DNA from 2 places in the Nesterenkonia rhizosphaerae genome. Region 1 is predicted to be linked to the other one. Evidence: predicted binding sites of a transcription regulator. Region 1 holds the regulator's gene; the other holds the start of a gene.
The links. The regulator HspR, encoded in region 1, represses chaperone genes until heat shock. The targets are predictions, from matches to a motif close to AAGTTGAGTCNNNNNGACTCAACTT.
Positions count from the first base shown of each region.

Region 2: a site for HspR is predicted at 1,047-1,071, ahead of ABEA23_RS00445 (Hsp20/alpha crystallin family protein). Genes of this name have one in related genera too.

Region 1 is NZ_BAABLW010000007.1:500,304-503,707, forward strand. Features, by position in the region: gene ABEA23_RS07990 (nucleotide exchange factor GrpE) at 1-683, shown strand, start outside; gene ABEA23_RS07995 (DnaJ C-terminal domain-containing protein) at 707-1,678, shown strand; gene ABEA23_RS08000 (heat shock protein transcriptional repressor HspR) at 1,823-2,245, shown strand; gene ABEA23_RS08005 (AbgT family transporter) at 2,267-3,404, opposite strand, start outside.
Region 2 is NZ_BAABLW010000001.1:94,866-98,269, forward strand. Features, by position in the region: gene ABEA23_RS00435 (NINE protein) at 1-43, shown strand, start outside; gene ABEA23_RS00440 (siderophore-interacting protein) at 100-951, opposite strand; gene ABEA23_RS00445 (Hsp20/alpha crystallin family protein) at 1,188-1,685, shown strand; gene purU (formyltetrahydrofolate deformylase) at 1,755-2,618, opposite strand; tRNA gene ABEA23_RS00455 (tRNA-Asn) at 2,686-2,757, opposite strand; gene ABEA23_RS00460 (LOG family protein) at 2,844-3,404, shown strand, end outside.

The DNA.
Region 1 (3,404 bases):
CCGATCCTGCTGCAGACCCGCTGGCAGAAGCCGAGCGGATACTGGCAGATGCCCCCGAGGAGTCCATCGAGGTCCAGCAGGCCCACGCGGCTCCGGCTGGAGAAGAAGGCGATCTCCACGAGCCGCTGCCGGGTGAGGATCCTGAACTGAGCGAAGAGCCTGAGCTGCGCGAGGTGCCTCTTGATGAAGCGATCGGCGGCGGTGAAACCGAACCGGAGTCACGTATCGAGGCTGCCGAGGAGGAGCTCGCTGCCCAGGGTTACGACCGGGAAGCGGAGCTGGAGAACGATCTGCGCCGAGTGCAGGCCGAATACGTCAACTACCGGCGCCGCGTGGAGCGTGACCGGGCCTTGGAGAAGGACCGCACCAAGGGTCAGCTGATCGCCGAACTGATGCCGGTACTCGATGACATCGCCGCTGCCCGTCAGGCCGGTGACCTCGAGGATGGTCCCTTCGCGCATATTGCTGCCCGACTGGAATCTGCGCTGACCGCGCAGGGTCTGGAAACCGTGGGTGCGGTGGGTCAGGCCTTTGATCCCACTGAGCATGAGGCCATCATGCAGCAGCCCCATGACGAGGTGGAGGCGGACCACATCGCCGTCGTCGTCCGTTCGGGCTACCGCTACGGCGACCGCCTGCTGCGTGCAGCACAGGTGATCGTCTCCAGCGGAGCTCAGCAGTAAGTAGAAGGGAGGCGGGAGACGCTATGGCTTCACAGGACTGGGTAGAGAAGGACTTCTACGCGATTCTCGGCGTCTCCAAGGAGGCCACCGCCGAGGAGATCAAGAAGTCCTACCGCAAATTGGCGCGTCAGTACCACCCGGATAAGAACCCGGGTGACGAGGCGGCCGAACAGCGCTTCAAGGACATCTCCGAGGCACATTCGGTGCTCTCCGATCCCGAACAGCGTCAGCAGTATGACGCGATCCGTGCCATGGGCTCGGGCGCCCGCTTCTCCGCGGGTGCCCCGGGCTCTGGCACCGCCGGATTCGAGGATATCTTTGGCGGCCTCTTCGGAGATCGTTTCTCAGGGGCACCTGGCACCGGTGGCGGCCGTTTCGGCGGGGGGCCGGATTTCTCGGATCTCTTCGGCGGCGTAGGAGACCGATTCGGTTCCCGTTTCGGCGGCTCGCCCAAGGGCGCTGACCGTACCGCCAAAACGACGATCTCCTTCAAAGGCGCCGTTCGCGGCACCACGGTGGGGCTGCGCGAGGCCAATGGCAATGTCATTGACGTGCGCATCCCCCCGGGTATTAAAGAAGGACAGAAGGTCCGCGTGAAGGGCAAGGGCCAGCAGGGTCCCGGTGGCACCGGTGATCTGCTCGTGGAGGTCTCCATCCAGTCGCACCCGTTCTTTGAGCGCGACGGAGACAATATCCGCATCCACTTGCCGGTGACCTTCGATGAAGCCGCCCTCGGAGCCACTGTGGAAGTTCCTACTGTGCACGGCGAGAAAGTCCGCATCAAAGTGCCCGCGGGAACCAGCTCTGGGCGAGTGCTGCGGTTGAAGGGCCACGGGATCCGCCGCAAGAACAGTCAGGGTGACATGCTGGTCGTCGTCGACGTTCATGTACCCAAGGAGCTCAATGATGATGCTCTGGCCGCGGTGAAGGCCTATGCGGAGGCCACCGCAGGCACCGGCCCTCGGGAAGATTTAGAGACCAAGGCTGCGTTGTAAAGGACAAGTCGGCTAGGCCCAGTGGTCTTCCAGTCCCATTGCCGGGAGGCACCTGGGGCTGAAGACAGCAAGCACAGGAGGTGAACGATGGTCATGCGGTACACGGTGCGAGCGAATATCGCAGAGTTCGCGGAGGATCCGCGAATGGTCGATGCGGAGAACCGCCACGCCCCCCTGTTCGTCATCTCCGTGGCAGCAGAGCTAGCCGATATGCACCCTCAGACGCTGCGTCAGTACGACCGAATGGGCTTGGTGACTCCTCGTCGCCAGGGCGGCAAGCACCGGCGTTACTCTCCCTATGACATTGAGCAGCTGCGACAGATTCAGCAGCTCTCGCAGGAGGGCGTCTCCCTGGAGGGAATCCGACGCATCTTGCAGTTGCAGAACCGCGTGGATGAACTGGAGGACACGGTCGGTCAGTTGCGTCAGCAGCTGCGCCAGGCACAGCGCAATCCTGGGCAGGCCAGGATCTTCGCGGTTGGCCCCCACGGCGATGTGGTCAGTCTCAGCCGCGGACAGCGGCCCCGGCCTGCCACCAGAGAGATTGTCCTCTGGCAGGACCGGTAGCCGCTGTCCCTAGACGATGCTCTAGCGAATCGGCACTCCCGGGCCCAGTGGCAAACCGATGGCGTACCAAAGCATGAAGAACAGGAACCAGGACACCAGCAGCGCCACTGAAATGGGCAGCGTCAGCGAGAGCAGGGTTCCCACACCGGCTTTCGGGTAATAACGCTGGAGATATCCCAGCGCCAGGGCGAAGTACGGACTCATGGGGGAGATGATGTTGGTAGGGGAATCTCCCATCCGGTAGAGCATCTGAGTGACCTCGGGGCTGACCCCAATCAGCATGAGCATCGGGACCAACACCGGTGCCATCAGCGTGTACTGGGCTGAGCCTGAGGTGATGAAGAAGTTGAACAGCGCCACCAGCAGGACCACTCCGCCGAAGAGCACAAAGACTGGCAGATCCCAGCGTTCCAGGGTTTCTGCTCCGTTGATCGCTAAGACTGTGCCGATATTTGACCAGTTGAAGTAGGCAATGAACTGGGCCGCGGCAAAGAAGATCACCACTACTCCGGAAAGCTCCTTGATGGATCGGGCCATCAGCTCTGGCACATCTCGGGCGCGGGTAATGCTGCCCGCGACGATGCCGTAGGTCAGGCCGACTACGAGGAACGCCAGTGCGATGGGCACAGCAACATCGGTGAGCAAGGGGGATTCAAGGGCCCCTCCCTCGCCGGACAGCGGCGAAGCAGGCAGGAACAACAACGTGAAGTACAGCGCAAGGAAAACTGCCAGTGCCAGTCCGCTCCACAGTAGGGCGCGCACCTCCTGCGCGGAATAGCTCAGCAGCTCCTCCTCGCTGGTCGGCGCTTGTTGCTCCGCGCCCTCGCCAGCGGTGCCTTCGGCGGTTCCGCCAGTAGCGGTCCCGGTCTTGTGCACCGAGTCCTGCGCATCGGCAAGCTGCGCCGGCCGACCTGCAGCGAGTACAGCAGTGGCCGCGCCCCCAGCGGCGTCCTCTTCTTTGCGCATCCGCTCGGTCATCTTCACCAGCAGGAGCTCCGTCACCAGAGTCACCACCGTAGCCAGTACTACCGCGGAGGCAGCAGCGAAGAAGTAGTTGGCGATGGGGGAGACCACGTAGTCTTCCTCGATCAGCTGGGCGGCAGCGGTGGAGATGCCAGCGAACAGTGGATCTGAAGCGGTAATCAGCAATGAGGCGTTA
Region 2 (3,404 bases), on a different contig from region 1:
GGCGATGGTGGTCGGCACCTCCGCAGCGGTCTCCGGGAACTAACCGACCCGCAGTGGCGAGGTCTCCTCGCCCGCGGGACTACTCAGTGCCGATCGGAACTACTCAGCGTCGATCTGGCCGATAGGCGTGCGCTTCTCCGCCTGGAACTGATCCTCGACTCGCCCATGAGCCCAGTAGGCCGAGAGTGACATGCCCCGGCGCTCGAGTCCGCGCTCCTGCACCAGAAGGCGTCGCACCTGCTTCATCTGCTCGCGTTCACCATGGATGAAGACCTGCACATCACCGGCGGGGATCTCCAGCCGCGCTATCGCGCTGGCGAGCAATGTTGTCTCAGGGCTGAAGTCTGCACCGCGGTACAACCAGATGACGTCGATGCCAACAGGTGCGCTGATCGGGAGCTGCTCGGCGGCGTCGCGAACTTCGAGAAGGGCCACGCCCTGGGCAGTCTCGGGCATGGCCTCTAAGGCCGCGGCCACTGCTGGAAGCGCCGCCTCATCACCTGCCAGCAGATGCCACTGGGCCTCAGGACGCGGGCCGTACCCGCAACCGGGCCCGAAGAAGCTCATCAGATCCCCCGGTTTAGCCTGTGCCGCCCAGGGGCCGGCCAGGCCTTCATCACCGTGAATCACAAAGTCCACCCAGAGCTGCTGGTTCTCCCGGTCGATGTGCCGGACGGTATAGGTGCGGGTCACAGGCATCTGCTCCTGAGGCAGCTGCTCGCGTAGCACATCGAGGTCGTAGGGACGCTGCAGCTGAAGCTGCGGATCGGCAAAAAGCAGTTTGATGTAGTGGTCCGTGGCGTCCTTGAACTCCAGCTGCTCGAATCCCGCTCCACCAAAGACCACGCGCACCATATGCGGTGTCAACTGCTCGGTGCGGACCACCTCCATGAGAGTCTGCACACGAGGTTTACGAGGGCGGGCGGGAGCAGCGGCGACTTCAGCGGACATGCCCCCAGCCTACAGGAAGGTATACCTTACCTCGAAGCCGCACACTAGCGAACATTGCTGTGACGCAATCGTTGGCCTCTTCCGCCGTGCGCCATAAGTTGAGCGGGATTCACTCAAGTTTTGGAATATGCTGTGGCGCGGCTCTGTTGAGATAGATGGCACCGTAAACATGCGGTACCCCGCAACGGCAACGTTGTCGGTAGTGAGTTCCGATGAGCTGAAGGAGCTGATTGCTGATGATGACCACCAACCTGACGCGCCTGGACCCGTTCTCGATCTTTGATGACATGATGCGCTCAATGCGCAGCCCGCTGAGCCAGGACGTCCAGCGAAATGCTGGATTCGTACCGGCTGTAGACGCCCATCGCGAGGATGAGGACCTGGTACTGGCCGTAGACCTCCCGGGCGTGGATCCCGAACAGGACCTCTCTGTGGAGCTCAGCGGCCGCACCCTCACCATCTCCGGTGAGCGTCGCAGCCGCAATGACGCCGAAGGCCTGCGAGAGATCCGCTATGGGCGTTTCTCCCGCACTGTCACCCTGCCCGGAGAGGTCGCTGAGGAGTCGATCTCTGCTGATTACACCGACGGCGTTCTCAGCGTTCGGGTCACAGGGGTGTACGCGGAGGAAAAGCCTCGCAAGATCAGCATCACCGCGGGCATACGCTCCGAGCACCCGGGAAGCAAGGACCAGGTTGAAGTCGCCACGGACGAGAAGCAGCAGATCGCCGCGTAACGCAGCAGCCGTCTAATGCCTTGGTGACAGGCGAGGGCCGCCCAGTTCGGGCGGCCCTCGTTCATGGGGTCAGAAAACGATCGTGGTGTTGCCGTGCCGTATCACCCGATCTTCGCAGTGCCATTTCACCGCACGAGAGAGCACCGCTCGCTCCACATCGGCTCCGTAGCGGGTGAGCTGGGCGACGTCGTCGGCATGGGACACCCGGATGACATCCTGCTCAATAATCGGCCCCTCATCCAGATCCTCCGTCACGTAGTGAGCAGTGGCACCGATAAGCTTCACACCGCGATCCTTGGCCTTCTGGTAGGGCCCAGCGCCGATGAAGGCGGGCAGGAAGCTGTGGTGAATATTGATGATGGGCGCCCCGACCTGCTCCAGGAACTCCGGGGAGAGAATCTGCATGTATCGAGCCAGGACTATCAGGTCCACATTCCCCTGCAGAAGCTCCAAGTGTTTTGCTTCGGCAGCGGCCTTGTTGTGCTTATCCACCGGGACATGGAAGTACGGGATGCCGAATGTGCGCACGTCGTCGGCCAGGTCCGCGTGGTTGGAGATCACCATGGCGATATCCACCGGCAGCTCGCCGCGCCGGTGACGCCACAGCAGGTCCAGCAGACAGTGATCGGTCTTGGAGGCAAAGATTGCCACCCGCTTGGGCCGGGCGGCGTCGGTCAGCTGCCAGTCCATGCTGAACCGTCCGGCGAGCTTGGCTTCAATGGCAGCCTCCACCTCGGGCCTCGCGGCGGCAAAGCCGGGCAGGTGGAACACCGTGCGCTGGAAGAACTGACCACCCTCCACACCGGTGGAGTACTGGTCCAAGGAGATGATGTTGCCCCCCAGCTCCGCAATGGTCTGAGATACAGCAGCGACGATGCCGTGCTGGTCGGGGCAGGAGATGATGAGGCGGGCGATATCGGCAGAGGCAGTCACAGCCGGACAGTCTAGCCGGGAAAGCAAAAGGTCCCCACCACATGGTGAGGACCTTTCACATTATGAGCTCCCCCGGTTGGACTCGAACCAACAACCACCCGATTAACAGTCGGGTGCTCTGCCATTGAGCTACGGAGGAAAGCGACTAAAAAATGGTAGCAGGGAAATGGCCGGGGAGGGAAATCGGCCTCCTCAGCGCGGGATTCCCGCCATAGGATGGAGGCTGTGACTGAACTGAACCGGCTCTCGATTTTTACCGGCAGCGCCTCTGGACATGACCTGACCTACCAACAGGAAGTGCGCACACTCGGGGCCGCATTGGCCGAGGCCGGAGTCGGCGTGGTCTACGGCGGCGGCAAGGTCGGGCTCATGGGCCAGATCGCCGATGCCGCCTTGGAGGCCGGAGGCGAAGTCATCGGAGTGATCCCCGAGGTTCTCGTGGAGCGCGAGGCCGCACACCGCGGGCTGACCCAGCTTGAGGTGGTGGCAGATATGCACACCCGCAAAGCATGCCTGGGAGAACTCGGTGATGCATTCGTCACGCTCCCTGGTGGCATGGGCACCCTGGAAGAACTCTTTGAGGTGTGGACCTGGCAGTACCTGGGGATCTACGCCAAGCCCGTAGCGTTGTACAACACCAAGGGCTTCTGGAATCCGCTGCTTAAGATGATCGATCACCAGGTGGATGAGGGCTTCATCGCCGGCTGGCGCCGCGACGCCCTGGTCATCGCCGACACCCCTGAGGATCTGATCAGCCAGCTGCGCGCCTGGGAGCCCCCAGCAGAG